Hoeflea sp. 108: one gene and its partner. The protein of the gene in region 1 interacts with the protein of each later gene in a pairwise test. Links are inferred from orthologs where the notes say so. Each region holds a gene or a part of one and is shown on either strand. Other genes may lie near its edges. The genes, in order: uvrB and uvrA.

What was found.
Region 2: the proteins of uvrB (region 1) and uvrA interact in binary tests that used the Escherichia coli proteins (3 or more experiments, as listed by UniProt). The link is inferred for Hoeflea sp. 108 from one-to-one orthologs.

The regions. Positions count from the first base shown.
Region 1 is NZ_KB890024.1:3,450,681-3,458,843, forward strand. The notes cover bases 2,242-5,790. They hold uvrB (excinuclease ABC subunit UvrB), read left to right. Parts: upstream 2,242-2,542; coding sequence 2,543-5,590; downstream 5,591-5,790. Other genes in these bases: B015_RS0117185 (SH3 domain-containing protein), read left to right, coding at 2,242-2,433; B015_RS0117195 (DUF1127 domain-containing protein), read right to left, coding at 5,628-5,790. Also shown: B015_RS0117175 (CapA family protein), read right to left, coding at 1-581; B015_RS0117180 (glycosyltransferase family 4 protein), read right to left, coding at 650-1,747; more of B015_RS0117185, read left to right, coding at 1,999-2,241; more of B015_RS0117195, read right to left, coding at 5,791-5,858; B015_RS0117200 (LysR family transcriptional regulator), read left to right, coding at 5,947-6,819; B015_RS0117205 (glyoxalase/bleomycin resistance/extradiol dioxygenase family protein), read left to right, coding at 7,018-7,446; B015_RS0117210 (glutathione S-transferase), read right to left, coding at 7,487-8,104. UniProt on the Escherichia coli protein: The UvrABC repair system catalyzes the recognition and processing of DNA lesions. A damage recognition complex composed of 2 UvrA and 2 UvrB subunits scans DNA for abnormalities.
Region 2 is NZ_KB890024.1:2,537,028-2,545,097, forward strand. Bases 3,324-6,779 are described here. They hold uvrA (excinuclease ABC subunit UvrA), read left to right. Parts: upstream 3,324-3,657; coding sequence 3,658-6,579; downstream 6,580-6,779. Outside these bases: B015_RS0112475 (cupin domain-containing protein), read right to left, coding at 1-266; B015_RS0112480 (AraC family transcriptional regulator), read left to right, coding at 471-1,454; B015_RS0112485 (DUF1801 domain-containing protein), read right to left, coding at 1,499-1,945; B015_RS0112490 (amino acid racemase), read right to left, coding at 1,938-2,666; B015_RS0112500 (aspartyl/asparaginyl beta-hydroxylase domain-containing protein), read right to left, coding at 7,018-7,845. UniProt on the Escherichia coli protein: The UvrABC repair system catalyzes the recognition and processing of DNA lesions. UvrA is an ATPase and a DNA-binding protein. A damage recognition complex composed of 2 UvrA and 2 UvrB subunits scans DNA for abnormalities.

The DNA of each region.
Region 1 (8,163 bases):
TCCTCGGCCATGCCGACGCGACCGGCAAATTCCTGGGCATCGGCGTTGCGCCATTGCGTGAAGGCGACCAGCGCCAGCGTCAGCGGACCGACCGCCACCTTGCGTGCCGCAACATCGGTGCCTGTTGTGGCGATGCCGAGCTTCGCCAGCGCCGCCAGCGTCTCGTCATAACCGCCAATGCCCTGGTCGAGCACATGATTGTTGGCAAGCGACAGCACCAGCCTGTCATGGCTGATGCCCACGGATCCCAGCGCGCCCTCGAGGAACTGTGCCGACATGGCGTGATGCGAACCGACCAGCATGCCCAGCCGGGCTGTTGGCCGCTCGACGACCGGGCTCTCGCAATTGCCGATCACCAGATCTGCCGATGCCAGCAGCTGCCGCAAACCGGCATCGCATTCGGGCGGCCGGCGATTGGCCACGGCGGAGATGTCGCCGACGAAGGCCAGCCGCGCACTGCGCTGCGGTGGCGGCAAGAATTCGCCCTGCGCCGGCAGGAAGCCCGGAACGTTCCCGCCCAACGACGGCTTCAGGAAGCGAAGCGGCCAGGAAAGCTTGTAGGAGAGAGGATAGTTGGACACGCTGCGCCTGAATTGTCACCCAACCCACCTTACCAGCAAAACATTGTGCGAAGGTGGCCCGGCTATACTTATGCAGCGCGTCGTCTTGGACGCCGGCCGGCCCGTTCCATTGCCAGGCGATAGACCCCGTCGATCTCGCTGACGATCCGCTGCGGGGCAAGCTTTCGCACAAGTGTCTGCCTGTCCTGCGCGCCCAGCGTGGCACGCAACGCATTGTCCCGGAGCCTCAACGCGGCAGCCGTCATGCCCTCGACATCGCCGACGGCAAACAGGCGCTCCTCCGGCAACAGGTCCACCATGTTGCCGACGCGCGTCGACAACACAGCTATTTCAGCCGCCATGGCCTCCAGCGGTGCGATCGGCGCCTGCTCGTCGCGCGACGTCATCAGAAACAGGTCGAAGGCCGGCAGCAGATTCAGAGCATCTTTGCGCTGCCCCGGCAGATGGACTCTGCCCTCAACCTCGGAACCGGCCAAGGCGGCGTTCCAGCCGGGCATCGGCTCGACCCCGTCGATATCTGCGCCGATCACCAGCAGCTCCGCATCGACACCGCCGGCCAGCAACCCGCGCAGCACACCGACCATGTCGAGCTGGTTCTTGCGCTGAGACAGGTGCCCGATCGAGCCGATCAGGAATGCCTCTTCCCGGATGCCCAGGGCGCGGCGCGCCGCGCGCCTGCGTTCGGCGGTTGCGGGCGCGATGCTGCCGGTGTCGAACATGTTCGGAATGAGATGGAGGCGGCGGCGCGAAACCAGCATGTGCCTGGCATAATAATCCGCGGTCCATTTGCTCGGCGCGATGACCTCATGCGCAAACAGCCAGGGCAGCTGGAACTGCCGCGCATGCGCCGTCATGACGACGGGCGTGCCGGCGGCACAGCGGAACACGAGCCCGAACTTGTTGGCCCGGCTGCCATGGGCGTGGACGACGTCCTCGCCCCAGTCGCGAATGGCATAGCCGACGCGGCGAAGTTCGTCCGGCTTGGAGAACAGGTCGGACGTGACCGTCCGGATCGGGCCATTGAACGGCTGGCCTTCGATCCACGAGCCTTTCATCTGGACGAGCATGATGTCGTGGCCGGCGTCGAGCTGGGCCTGGATCAGCATCCTGGAACTCGTTGCCACGCCATTCAGCCCGCCATGGCCGACCAGATGCACGATCTTCATGCGCCCCTCGCATCGGCCGGCAGATGTTCAAACGACGATTGCGCTGGGATCACGTGCTTGCGACCGGTCCGACAGATGGTGCGCGACCAGAAGCCATTAGCCGTGGCTTAAATATGGCAAAAGCCTGCGGCACGGCAACAATCGCATCGTTACACAGGTATAAAGCATAACGACATCAGGCCACTGGCCAGAATGACAAGGAGCGTTAGCTTGTCATGGTTCGACATGAACTTCGGCTCGGAGAACTGCCCATGATGTTTCGAAAACTTGCCGTCACCGCAGCGGTGCTGGCCGGGACGATGGTACTGCCGGCGATAGCCATGGCGGCCGACGCCTTCACCACCGGCAATGTCAACGTCCGCAGCGGCCCCGGCACCGGCTATGCCAAGGTCGGAATGCTGCGTGAGGGCACGCCCGTCGACCTGCGCGGCTGCGAAGGCAACTGGTGCAATGTCTACGGCCCGAGGCTGAGGGGATGGGTCTCGGCCAACTTTCTCTCCGACTATGTCGGCCGCCCGCCGGCAGTGATCGTGGCGCCGACCATCGTCGTGCGTCCGCCGCATTATCGTCCGCCGCACTGGAACCGGCCTCCGAACTGGAATCGCCCGCCCAAGCCACGGCCACCCAGGCCGCGTCCGCCCGGCGCGCACTGCAAGATAGCGCCCGGCTTCCCCTGCCCGCGGTAGGCACTTCCTGACAGCCTGTTGTCAGCAGCAAGAACAGGCATGGGCGCGTGCGCCGGCTTTCCGGCGCCGCGCCCTTTCCATTTGGACCGATACCGCCCATATTCCGCTCATGGCCAAATCTCCCGACAAAAAATCGCCTTCGGCGATCTCTGGACGTGCCGCGAACAAGCGCGGCGGCAATGGCGTGACCGCCTATCTCGACGCGTCCGAACCGCTGCATCGCGATGGTTTCGGCGAGGTGCCTCAGGCTGAGTTCACGGGAGCCCCCTTGTCCGGGTCGATCTCCGACTGGGCCGACGAGATCGCGCGGGAAGCGGAAAAGCCCCAGCCCAAGGCCAAAAAGATCCCCGAGAAGAGCTCGGCGCCGACCCGTTCGGCGCGCGGCACCTCGATGGGTGGCGCTGCCTCCGCCAAGGAACGCGCGGCCGCCGGCCTCAACCCGGTCGCCGGCCTCGACATTTCGCTTGAGGACGCGGCGTCGCTGTCCAATTCAGGCGTCACCGCCACGGTGGCCGCGCTTTCGGCGCTCATCGAGAGCGGCAACCCGCTGCACAAAAACGGCGAGATCTGGGTTCCCCACCGCCCCGCCCGGCCGGAAAAATCCGAAGGCGGCATCCAGATCGTCATGCAGTCGGAGTTCGAGCCGGCCGGCGACCAGCCCACCGCCATCAAGGACCTCGTCGAGGGCGTCGGCAATGCCGACCGTACCCAGGTGCTGCTCGGCGTCACCGGCTCGGGCAAGACCTTCACCATGGCCAAGGTGATCGAGCAGACGCAGCGCCCGGCGCTGATCCTCGCGCCCAACAAGACGCTGGCCGCCCAGCTCTATGCCGAGTTCAAGAAGTTCTTCCCCGACAACGCGGTCGAGTATTTCGTCTCCTATTACGACTACTACCAGCCCGAGGCCTACGTCCCGCGCACCGACACCTATATCGAGAAGGAATCGACCATCAACGAGCAGATCGACCGCATGCGCCACTCGGCGACGCGATCGCTGCTCGAACGCGACGACGTCATCATCGTCGCCTCGGTGTCCTGCATCTACGGTATCGGCTCGGTCGAAACCTATACGGCGATGACCTTCCAGATGCAGGTCGGCGACCGGCTCGACCAGCGCCAGCTGCTCGCCGACCTCGTCGCCCAGCAATACAAGCGCCAGGACATCAACTTCGTGCGCGGCTCGTTCCGCGTGCGCGGCGACACCATCGAGATCTTCCCCGCCCACCTTGAAGACTCGGCCTGGCGCATCTCGCTGTTCGGCGACGAAATCGAGCAGATCACCGAGTTCGACCCGCTCACCGGGCAGAAGACCGGCGACCTCAAGTCGGTCAAGATCTACGCCAACTCGCACTATGTGACGCCGCGCCCGACCTTGAATCAGGCCATCAAGTCGATCAAGGAAGAGCTGCAGCACCGCCTGCAAGAGCTTGAAAAGGCTGGCCGCCTGCTCGAGGCCCAGCGTCTGGAACAGCGCACCCGCTTCGACCTCGAGATGCTCGAGGCCACCGGCTCCTGCGCCGGCATCGAAAACTATTCGCGCTATCTCACCGGCCGCCGCCCCGGCGATCCGCCGCCGACCCTGTTCGAATACATCCCCGACAACGCGCTCGTCTTCATCGACGAAAGCCACGTCACCGTGCCCCAGATCGGCGGCATGTACAGGGGCGACTTCCGTCGTAAGGCGACGCTGGCCGAATACGGCTTCCGCCTGCCGTCCTGCATGGACAACCGTCCGCTGCGCTTCGAGGAATGGGACGCCATGCGCCCGCTCACCATCGGCGTCTCGGCCACGCCGGGACAGTGGGAAATGGAAGAGGCCGGCGGCGTGTTCGCCGAGCAGGTCATCCGCCCGACCGGTCTGATCGACCCGCCGGTCGAGGTGCGCCCCGCCAAGAACCAGGTCGACGATGTCGTCGGCGAAATCCGGGAGACGACCAGGGCCGGCTACCGCACGCTGGTGACGGTGCTGACCAAGCGCATGGCCGAGGACCTGACCGAATACCTGCACGAAAACGGCGTCCGCGTCCGCTACATGCACTCCGACATCGACACGCTGGAGCGCATCGAGATTCTGCGCGACCTGCGCCTCGGCGCCTTCGACGTGCTGGTCGGCATCAACCTGCTGCGCGAAGGCCTCGACATTCCCGAATGCGGTTTCGTCGCCATCCTCGACGCCGACAAGGAAGGCTTCCTGCGTTCCGAAACCTCGCTGATCCAGACCATCGGCCGCGCGGCGCGTAACGTCGACGGCAAGGTCATCCTCTACGCCGACCAGATCACCGGCTCGATGGAGCGCGCGATGGCCGAGACCACGCGCCGCCGCGAAAAGCAGATGGTGTGGAACGAGGCCAACGGCATCACGCCGGAGAGCGTCAAGTCGCGCATCTCCGACATCCTCGATTCGGTCTACGAGAAGGACCACGTCCGCGCCGACATCTCGCAGTTCACCGACGATGCCGGTTCGATGATGGGCAACAACCTCAAGGCCCATCTCGAAGCCCTCGACAAGCAGATGCGCAACGCCGCCACCGACCTCGACTTCGAGAAAGCGGCCCGCATCCGCGACGAGATCAAGCGCCTGCGCGAGATGGAGCTCGCCATCTCCGACGATCCGCTGGCCCGCGAGGTCGAGGGTCAGAGCCCGTCCTCGGGCCGCGAGAAGGGCAAGCACAACAAGGGCGTCGCCAAGCACCGCACCGCCGAGGAGCAGGAGCGTTTCCGCAAGCTCGACGAGGCGCGCGCCGCCGAGGAGGCCGCCAAGGCCGCGCGCCCCAACATGTTCCGCAAGCCCGAACTCGATGAAATGGGCGCCGACGGCACAAGGCCGTCGGGCAAGTCGCTGTTTGCCAAGCCTCATATCGACGACATGGGCCCGGGCACCGACATGACGACGCCAGCCGGCGCCGTGTCGCGCTCGCTGTTCAAGAAACAATCGGCGGCAGAAGCCCACGGCTCCGACTATGGCGTTCCCGACGACGGCAAGTCGCTGTTCAAGAAGAACAACCTCGACGAGATGACCGTCCGCCGCACCGAAAAGCCGGTCGAAGGCGTCAAGCCGATCAAGCGCGCCAAGATCGGCGCCGGCTCCTACGAGGACCCGGCCGAAGCCGCGCGCGAAAAGCGGCGGCCGGGCAAATCAGGACGGCCGGGGAAATAAGCAAAGCAGCTTCACTGAGAGCGGCAAGGAGCGATCGCTAGCACGGCCCTTGATTGTCCTGCGACCCTTGCGTCTGCCGCACCGCCCACTCGATGTTGCCGCGCGAGATGCAGAGATCCTTCAATGCGGCATCGTCCAGGCGCGACAGTCTCCGTGCGGCACCCCATTGGCGAATGGCCGACGCCGCCGAACCGACTGTTACAAGCATGGCGCGGGCGAGCCTGCCGCGACGTGCGGTCCTGCCTTGATTTTCGATCATGGTCGTCATGGCCGGTCTCCAGGGAATGGGAACAGGCTAACGACCCGACTGGCATAATGGAAACGAATGTATATTATGACCTCGATAAGAGGTCCTTATGCCATACAACATCGATATCGCGTTGCTGAGGGCATTCCTGGCCGTGGTCGACACCGGCGGGATGACCAGTTCGGCCAAAGTGCTCAACCTCACACAGGCGGCCGTCAGCCAGCAGGTCAAGCGGCTCGAGGACAGTTTCGGCTGCGCCCTCTTCGAGCGCGACCGCAAGGGCCTGAAACTGACGCCAACGGGCGAGCGCCTTGTCGTCCAGGCGCGCCGCCTCGTCCGCAACAATGACGAGGTCTGGTCGGCGATGAACGAAGCCGAATTCGAGGGAGAAATCCGCCTCGGCATTCCTTCCGATTTCGTCCGTTGCTTCGGCGCTCCCATCCTCAAGCAATTCGACCAGGCCTGGCCGCGCGTGCGCGTGTCACTCATTTGCGACATAACCCAGCGCCTGCTTGAAAAGCTCGATGGCGGCGAGGTCGACCTGACCTTCGCGGTGGAGAAAAAATGCGGCCACAATGGCGAGACGCTGCTGTCCGACCCGTTGGTCTGGGTCGGCGCCAAGGGTGGCCAGGCCTATGAGCGCGATCCGCTGCCCATATCGACTGATGACGAAACCTGCATGCTGCGACCCTTTGCGCTCAAGGCACTGGCAGACCAGGGACGGGTCTGGCGCTGGGTCTGCGAAGACAGCAATTTCGATCCCATCCTGGCGACACTCGACGCCGATATTGCGGTGGCGCCGCTGCTCGCTTCGACCGTACCGCCGGGCTTTGAAATCCTGGGCGAGCGGCATGGGCTGCCGTCCTTGCCGAGCTTCTGGATCAATCTCTATCAGCCGCATGCAGGCCCGACGCGCCTTTCCCAGGAACTGGCATTGCACATACGCGACGTGGTCGGCGCCCGTTCGCAAGTTCTTGCCTGATCCAGCTCGCTGTTTCAGCACAGAACCGCGCGCCTTCGGCCCGCCTCGGCTGCGGTGGAAAAAATGTCGTCGGCCATGTCGACCTGGGCGGACTTCGTTCGTCCTAGTGGCGAGGCATCGGCCGAAGGCGGCCAACGATGCCTGCAACAGACGCCGCAAAAGGCGGTGATTGGCTCGTAACGAGGAACGGAGACTGAAATGTCTGAAGCACAGAAGATCGACTACCCCGCACCGAAGGTTCTTGGCGGCCTGGTCGCCTATCTGCAGGTCGACGGCGCCCTGAAGGCGGCCGAGTTCTACAAGCGTGCCTTCGGCGCCGAGACCATTTTTGCGGTCCCGGCGGACGAAAAGGGACGGACCATGCATGTCCATCTCTACGTCAACGGCTCGTCGATGATGCTGAGCGATGCCTTTCCCGAGCACGGCCATGCGCACGAAAAGGCGCAGGGCTATACCATGCAGCTCATCCTCGGCGACGACATCGACGCCTGGTGGAAGCGCGCTGTGGATGCCGGCTGCGAGGTTGAGGTGCCGCTCGACGTCATGTTCTGGGGCGACCGCTGGGGCCGGCTCCGCGATCCCTTCGGCGTCGCCTGGGCGATGAACGCGCCGGTCAAGCCGGCCTGATCCAAGGCTAGCCGCTGCGCGCCTGAAGGCGCGCAGCACCTCAGCGGTCGTGCGTCTCGCCCGACAGCGGCGTCGCCAGCATCGACGGCCGTTGCTCGAATGCGTCGAACCAGCGCGTCAGCCGCTGCCGCCCGCGAAACGACGGCAGGTCGCGAAACGCCATCCACGACAGCGCGGTCGCCAGCGCGATATGCCCGACATGCAGGGGCGCGTCGGCATCCACGGCGGCTTCGAGCCAGTCATAGGTCGCCTCGATCTTGTCCCGGTAACCCTCGGCAAGCGCCTCGTAGCGCAGTTGCTCGGGCCGCCTTTCGGTTTCCCAGCGCAAGCCGATGCCGGTCTGCGCCAGCCCTTGCGCCACCGCCTGCAGCCGCAGCGCCTGCCAACGGACCTCGCCTTCTCCAGGGATCAGCTTCCGCCCGTCATGCAGCGTGTCGAGATAGGCGCAGATGACATCGGAATCGAGGATCGGCTCGCCGTCCGCCTGCATCAGGACAGGCACTTTCCCCAGCGGGTTTTCGGCATAGACGCGATCATTGCGCAGCGTCGGGCTGGTTTCCTGGTGGATGACCTCGAGCCGGTCGGCGAGGCCCGCCTCGTGGGCGAACACCAGCGCCTTGCGGGCAAAGGGCGAATGGGTCTGGTAATAGAGGATCATCTGCTGTCGCACCGTCTGGCCGTTGTCGTAAGCGGCAATTCATAGGGCAAGGCGGGCGA
Region 2 (8,070 bases), 910 kb from region 1 along the record:
GGCATGCGCACGAGATCGCCGGCCTTGGCCTTCACCCATTCACCATCGAGCTTGAGGTCGAGTTCGCCCTCCTGCACCAGGATGAACTCGTCCTGGGTCGGATGGATATGCACGGGCACGAACTGGCCGGGCGCGCTGTTGGTCTCGAAGGCGAAGGTCGAGTCGCACACGGCCTTCGGAAAATAGACCTGGCCCAGGATGTTCCAGCTTTTGCCGGCAAAGCCCTTGCCGTCCTCGGTGATGCCCTTGGCGAGATTGTCAGACATGAATTTCCTCCCTTTGCCGGACCGCCTTTTCTTGGAAAGGTCCCGGTCCTCCACGGCAGAGAATGCCCGCATCCCGGCAAAACGCTATCCGGCAAACGTTCGGACTATCCAGAAAACGAAATAATCGTTTTCCCCGCCTGCGGCATTTCAGGCTCCGGTTGGCGGCCGTCCGAACTGTGTTACCATCCCTGGATGGAAACGGACGTGGCAACGCGCGCGGCCCCGCTTTCACGGCATGTCCTGTTTCAGTCCGACGACCTCGACTGCGCCAGGGAGCGGGTAGCCCAGAAGTTCTGCAACCACCGGCTCGACATCATCGGCGACCGGCGTCCCTTCCGCGCTGCCCATCATCATGTCCGCGGCGACATGATCTCGCTCAACTACATCAGCTATGGTGCCGACGTTCTGATCGACCCAGGCGAACTCGGCCATTTCTACCTGATCCAGATCCCGCTCGCCGGCGCCGCCACCATCCGCAACGGCCGCAAGGAATTCGTCTCCCATGGCGGCGCCGCCTCCGTGCTCAACCCGCATTGGGCCACCCGCATGCGCTGGTGGCAGGACTGCGCGCAGCTGCTTGTTCAGGTTCGGAGGACGCCGTTCCAGGCTTTTGCCGAGCGCGTGCTCGACCGCGAGTTGCCTGACGCCGTCAGCTTCGATCCGGAAATCGATATGACGCGGCCCGAGATGATCGCCTGGCGCGGCTTCATCGACGCCCTTGTCCATGATGCCGAACGGGAGCCCTCGCCCGCGGCCGATCTCAGCCGCGCCTTCCGCGAACAGCAATTGCTCGAGTTTTTCATCCGGGCGCAGCCGGGCAATCTCGCGCCCTTCATGGACGGGCGTAGCCAGGCCACAGCACCTCGCCATGTCAGACGTGCCGAAGAGTTCATCCGCACCCATGCCGAGGCACCCATCGCCCTGCTCGACATCGCCGAGGCATCGGGCGTCAACTGCCGCACGCTCCAGCTCGCCTACAAGTCGACCTACGGCTTCTCGCCCATGCACGCGCTGCACAAGGAGCGCATGCGCCGCGTGCGCTACGACCTGCTGCAGGGCGACGCGGCAACCTCGGTCGCCGACATTGCCCTCAAATGGGGCTTTTCCCATTTGGGCCGCTTCTCGGCCGCCTACCGCCAGGAATTCGGCGAACTGCCGCGCCAGACCTTGCGCAACCGGGCTGGCTGACCTTCTGACCCACGCCGCTTGACGGGCAGCGGCCCGCAGTCGCCTCATGGACGCAAGCCAGCTCCCTTGCGTTGATGATAGGTCAGCGCCGCCCGCAGGCAGAATGCCAGTGCAGCCTCTGGAATGGCCGCGTCTGCGGGAACGATCACCGCCCTGTTGCCCTCGAACTCCAGCTCGCCGCCAAGATGAGATCGGAAGGTCTCTACCAGCGTCGTGTTGCAGTTGAAGAACACCGCGCACCTGCCGGGCAAGGACCTGGTTGCGCCCAGCCGGACCGTCGATCCGCTGCCGCTTGCTTGCGTCAGATAGGCAGGCTCGCCCCATTTGAGCGTTTCGGTCAGCGTCCCCACGCCTTCGGTTTCCGCCGCGACCTCGAAGATCAGGTCACGGATGTCGAGCAACCGGGTCCGCACTGTCTCGGGATGACGCGAGAGCGCTTCGAGGATCGGTTTAGGTGCCGGCGGCGCGGGCGCCTTTGCAACCTCATGCATGCTGCACCTCGTCGGCCAGCGCCAGCTCGACCGCGGCCTCGGCATGGATCTTGACCATGTCATAAGCTGGCATCGGATAGTCCTCCATGGCCAGCACCAACGGCAGCTCCGTACAGGCCACGACGACCGCTTCTGCCCCCTGCGCCTGCAGGCCCTGCGCCACACGCAGCAGCAGCGATTTGGATTCCGGCTTGACGATGCCAAGCGTCAGTTCGTCGATGATCATCCTGTGCACGGCCAGGCGTTCGTCCTCCGGCGGCACAAGCGCTCCGATGCCGAACTGCCGGTTGAGTCTCTCAGCGAGAAAACCAAGTTCCATCGTGTAGCGTGTGCCCAGCAGCCCGACCCGCTTGTGTCCGGCCGCCTGCAACAGCTTGCCGGTCGGATCGGCGATATGCAGCAGCGGGATGCTGATGGCGTCGGCGACCTTGTCGGCGACGTAATGCGGCGTCACCGCCGTCAGCATGGCGAAAGCGGCACCGCCCGCCTCCAGATGCCGCGCCGCCTTGGTGATCACCTCGGCAATCCGATCCCAATCGCCCTTGGCGGCAAGGTCGTTCAGTTCGTCGAAGTCGAGCGAATACATCAGCGACCGCGCATTGTGATGCCCACCCAGCCTGCCATGTGCCGCCTGATTGATCAGACGATAATAGAGCGCGCTGGATTCCCAGCTCATGCCCCCAAGCAAACCGATCAGTTCAGTCTGGCGTCCGGTCATCATCTTCCCCCCCAAGCGCCCGGAACAGACATCGGACGACAGACATCAGTTCGGGATCAACAGGAAGTTATTCAAGTCCGACAGCAAGCTGAACCCGTTCCATGTGAACGGTACTTGACGATAGGCGTCCGGCGGACTTGAAGCCAGCGTCCTGTCTATGTCACCGCACAAATTCCGCTAGCTGTGGAAGGACCCAGGCCACGAGTGTGTATTCTCGCAGACATTCTGACGAGATCTAGGCTGACCTCTGCGCAATAATCGGGATTCTTGCTGCCGCCAGAAATCTTGAAGCCAGTCGCCTAGTTCTTGAATCCTATCCCAAAAACATGGCCCCGCCGCTCCGGGGGAGCGCACGGGGCCTTTTATCGGGTTGTGCCCTTGATTGCCGGGAGTGGTTTACCGGCTTGCTATCTCGGATGCGTAGTGGCGCTCGGCCACAGATCCGACCATGGTCTCAAATTGTAAGGGGATCAACAGATCACGGTTTGCCAGGCTTTTCACAAGGAATTGCCGCACCTGTGCCTGCTGCGGTTCCGTCTGCTTAGCGGAACCTTTTGGGACTGTCCGGTGGAGTCATGCCTAGCTCCTACGTCAGTTGTGCCAATTGTGCGCCCGCTGCTCAACTCGCGTGTCTGCGGCGTCTCGCAGACCGACCGTAGCATGGTGAGGAGCCCTCAAGGGAGGCTCGGCCTCAGGCGACATCAGCAGTCTGCATCCCTGATTCGGTCACGTCAACTACAACATTGTTAGAGGGAAAAAATGTGATCGAAGGTCGGGTTCAGCCGCTCTGATCCAGCCAACACTCCTGCCATACCGTTGTCAGCATGGCGTTCGGCCTTTGTTCTTTTCACTTGCCCGCCGGCGCCAAAGGCGCTTAAACGCAATGCGGAGTGAACGGCCGCCTCTCGACCGGGCGGCAAAAATACCTACATGAGGGGATGGTCGGGCAAACCCGCCACTCCGAGCAATTCCAGATTTGAGGCGCGGCGCGGCAATGGCCGATCATAAGTACATTTCCATTCGCGGTGCGCGCGAACACAATCTCAAGAATGTCGACCTCGACCTGCCGCGTGACCGGCTGATCGTGATGACCGGCCTGTCCGGCTCGGGCAAGTCGTCGCTCGCCTTCGACACCATCTATGCCGAGGGTCAGCGCCGTTATGTCGAGAGCCTCTCGGCCTATGCCCGCCAGTTCCTCGAGATGATGCAAAAGCCCGACGTCGACCAGATCGACGGCCTGTCGCCGGCAATCTCGATCGAGCAGAAGACGACGTCGCGCAACCCGCGCTCGACGGTCGGCACCGTCACCGAGATCTACGACTACATGCGCCTTCTGTTTGCGCGCGTCGGTGTGCCCTATTCGCCGGCCACCGGCCTGCCGATCGAGAGTCAGACTATCTCGCAGATGGTCGACCGCGTGCTGGCGCTGGACGAAGGCACCCGCCTGTTCATCCTTGCCCCCATCGTCCGTGGCCGCAAGGGCGAGTACAAGAAGGAGTTGGCCGAGCTTCAGAAGAAGGGCTTCCAGCGCGTCAAGATCGACGGCGCTTTCTACGAAATCGGCGAAGCGCCTGTTCTCGACAAGAAGTACAAGCATGACATCGACGTCGTCGTCGACCGCATCGTCGTCCGCCCCGATCTCGCCACCCGCCTGGCGGATTCGATGGAAACGGCGCTGAAGCTCGCCGATGGCCTTGCCGTCGCCGAGTTCGCCGACAGGCCGCTCGACGCCAGCCAGACCGGCGAGGACTCGGTCAACAAGTCCGCCAACGAAACCCACGAGCGCATTCTTTTCTCGGAAAAATTCGCCTGTCCCGTCTCGGGCTTCACCATTCCCGAGATCGAGCCGCGGCTGTTTTCGTTCAACAATCCGTTCGGCGCCTGCCCGGCCTGCGACGGTCTCGGCAATCAGCGCGCCATCGACCCGGCCCTAATAGTGCCCGAGGACCATGTCTCGCTGCGCGAGGGTGCTGTCGCGCCCTGGGCCAAGTCGACCTCGCCCTATTACGCCCAGACGCTGGAAGCGCTCGGCAAGGTCTATGGCTTCAAGCTCGGCGATCGCTGGCGCGACCTCTCGTCGGAAGCCCAGGAAGCCATCCTGCACGGCACGGGTGCTAAGGAAATCACCTTCAACTATGATGACGGCCTGCGCTCCTACAAGACGACCAAGACCTTCGAGGGCGTGATCCCCAACCTCGAACGCCGCTGGAAGGAAACCGAATCCGCCTGGATGCGCGAGGAGATCGAGCGCTTCATGTCGGCGACGCCCTGCCCGGCTTGCGCTGGCTATCGCCTCAAGCCCGAGGCGCTCGCCGTCAAGGTTGGCGGCAAGCACATCGGCGAGGTCACCGGCCAGTCGATCCGCAAGGCCAACGCCTGGTTCGAAGAGCTTCCGGCCCTCCTCAACGACAAGCAGAACGAGATCGCCGTCCGCGTCCTCAAGGAGATCCGCGAGCGCCTGCGCTTCCTCAACGACGTCGGCCTCGACTATCTGACGCTGTCGCGCAACTCCGGCACGCTGTCGGGTGGCGAAAGCCAGCGCATCCGTCTCGCCTCGCAGATCGGCTCGGGCCTGACAGGCGTGCTCTACGTGCTCGACGAGCCGTCGATCGGCTTGCACCAGCGCGACAACGACCGTCTGCTCGACACGCTGCGCCATCTCAGGGACCTCGGCAACACGGTAATCGTCGTCGAGCATGACGAGGATGCAATCCTGACCGCCGACTATGTCGTCGACATCGGCCCCGCCGCCGGCATCCATGGCGGCAATATCATCGCCGAAGGCACGCCGCAGCAGGTCATGGCCAATCCGAACTCGATCACCGGCAAATATCTGTCGGGCGAGCTTGAGATCGCCACGCCGGCGACGCGCCGCGAGCTGAAAAAGAACAAGCGCATCAAGGTGGTCGGCGCGCGCGGCAACAATCTGAAGAACGTCAGCGCCGAGATCCCGCTGAGCACCTTCACCGCCGTCACAGGCGTGTCGGGCGGCGGCAAGTCGACCTTCCTGATCGAGACTCTGTTCAAGGCGGCGTCGCGCCGCATCATGGGGTCGCGCGAGCACCCGGCCGAGCACGACCGCATCGAGGGTCTCGAATTCCTCGACAAGGTCATCGACATCGACCAGTCGCCCATCGGCCGCACGCCGCGCTCCAACCCGGCCACCTACACCGGCGCGTTCACGCCGATCCGCGACTGGTTCGCCGGCCTGCCGGAGGCCAAGGCGCGCGGCTACCAGCCGGGACGCTTCTCCTTCAACGTCAAGGGCGGCCGCTGCGAGGCCTGCCAGGGTGACGGCGTCATCAAGATCGAGATGCACTTCCTGCCCGACGTCTACGTCACCTGCGACGTCTGCCACGGCAAACGCTACAACCGCGAGACCCTCGACGTGTTGTTCAAGGGCAAGTCGATCGCCGACGTGCTCGACATGACGGTCGAGGAAGGCGTCGAGTTCTTCGCCGCGGTTCCGGCGGTGCGCGACAAGCTGACGACGCTCAACCAGGTCGGCCTGGGGTACATCCACATCGGCCAGCAGGCCAACACGCTGTCGGGCGGCGAAGCCCAGCGCATCAAGCTCGCCAAGGAGTTGTCGCGCAAAGCGACGGGCAAGACGCTCTACATCCTGGACGAGCCGACCACCGGCCTGCATTTCCACGACGTGGCCAAGCTGCTCGAGGTGCTGCACGAACTCGTCGACCAGGGCAACACGGTCGTCGTCATCGAGCACAATCTCGAGGTCATCAAGACCGCCGACTGGGTGCTCGACCTTGGCCCCGAGGGCGGCGACGGCGGCGGCGAGTTGGTGGCGGCAGGCCGTCCCGAGGACATCGTCGCCGAACCGCGCAGCTACACCGGCCGGTTCCTCAAGGACCTGCTGGAACGCCGACCCAAGGGCAAGAGAGAGGCGGCGGAGTAGTCGCCTTTTGCCCCGAAACCGGGTTTTCAGGCTGTACAGCAACGTCCCGCACCACATCTTTGAGTGGCTGGGGATTTACGCCGGCCCTCACGTTGTTCGCCAGTCTGGGCGAAGGATAGGGTCGAGCGATTGGTATGATGTAACCATTGTGGTCGAAGAATCGCCTGCAGTACGATGTTTTGAAGATTGGCTCTCCGTTCGAGGCGATCGCGGACGTCTCGAAATCGAGGTCCTTTATCAGTCTCGAACTGAAATATTGTCGTTCGAAGAGGCTGTCTGGGTTGCTGCAATCAGGGCAGATGCGGAAAAGGGCCCGACCTGAGCGCTTCCGCGACAGACCACCAGGTCATTGCCTGGCAGCAAAGCCCTCGCTGAGGACTTTCCAAGGAAAGCACGAGGCAGCCGGATACGCTCTGCCTCGTTTCACGACTGTAGATTTCAGCCCTTACCGGCGGTCTTGGCGCCTGGCTTCAGCATCTTCCAGTTACCGTAGAAGATCGCGTTGACCTTCTCGACCAGCACCGAAATCACCGAGACGAGGGATGAAATCAGACGCGGGAATGGCGTCGGCCTGACGATGTCCATGAACACGCAGTAGCGCCGGGCGTCATACTGGTTGACCGAGCGATGGATCAGCGTGTCGTCGAAAATGTAGAGCGGATCGTCGTGCCAGTAGTGCTTTTGGTCGCCGCATTCGATGAATATCTGGTCTGTCTTCACCGGCGACAGATTGTAGAGCACGCGCAGCGTCAGGCGGATCGGGCCGTAGTGGAACGACGTCGATTCGCGTCCCGAGAACACCGAAACGGCGATCGTCTTGATGAAGCGGAACTCGCGCTTGAACTCCTGAATGTTGTGCGCGTTCTCCTTGCCGTACCACCTGTACACATACATGCCGCGCCGGCCGGCCTCGAACACCTTGTCGATGTCGCCGACGACCTCGTCCTTGCGCGCCCTAAACGTGTCGAGCACGAAGTCGACCTCCTCCTGCCATTCGGGCGGCAGGTCCTGCAGCTTGTAGATGCCCTTGTTGCGATAGCTCAAAAGGTCGATCAGCAGGTTGAACGGCGACAGAAGCCATGTCGGGATGCCGTTGCCGAGGAAATAGCGCTCGAACACCATGGCGTCGCGGCGCGTGTTGCGCATGACGTCGATCAAGCCGGTGGCGAGGAAAAACAACGTGACCACGGGAATGAAATAAAGCCCCGCGGCAAGGACCACCGCCGCGATGGCCAGCTTGCGGATGGTACGGTTAGACATGCTCATGGTCGGCCCCAGATTGGTGGAAGTCGCTCGAAAAGCCCCGGCACACTCATAGGCGCGGCAAACGCATTTGAACAGCCGGGGGCGACTCTCGGAAAACAGGGTTGAGCACGCCTACATTGCGACAACCTGTACAAATTCACCGAACATACAGGTCAGGCGGCCTTCACTGCCCCAGCTTCGCTGCGCAGCAGCCACCAGCCATAGATGCCGATGGGGCGGGCAATC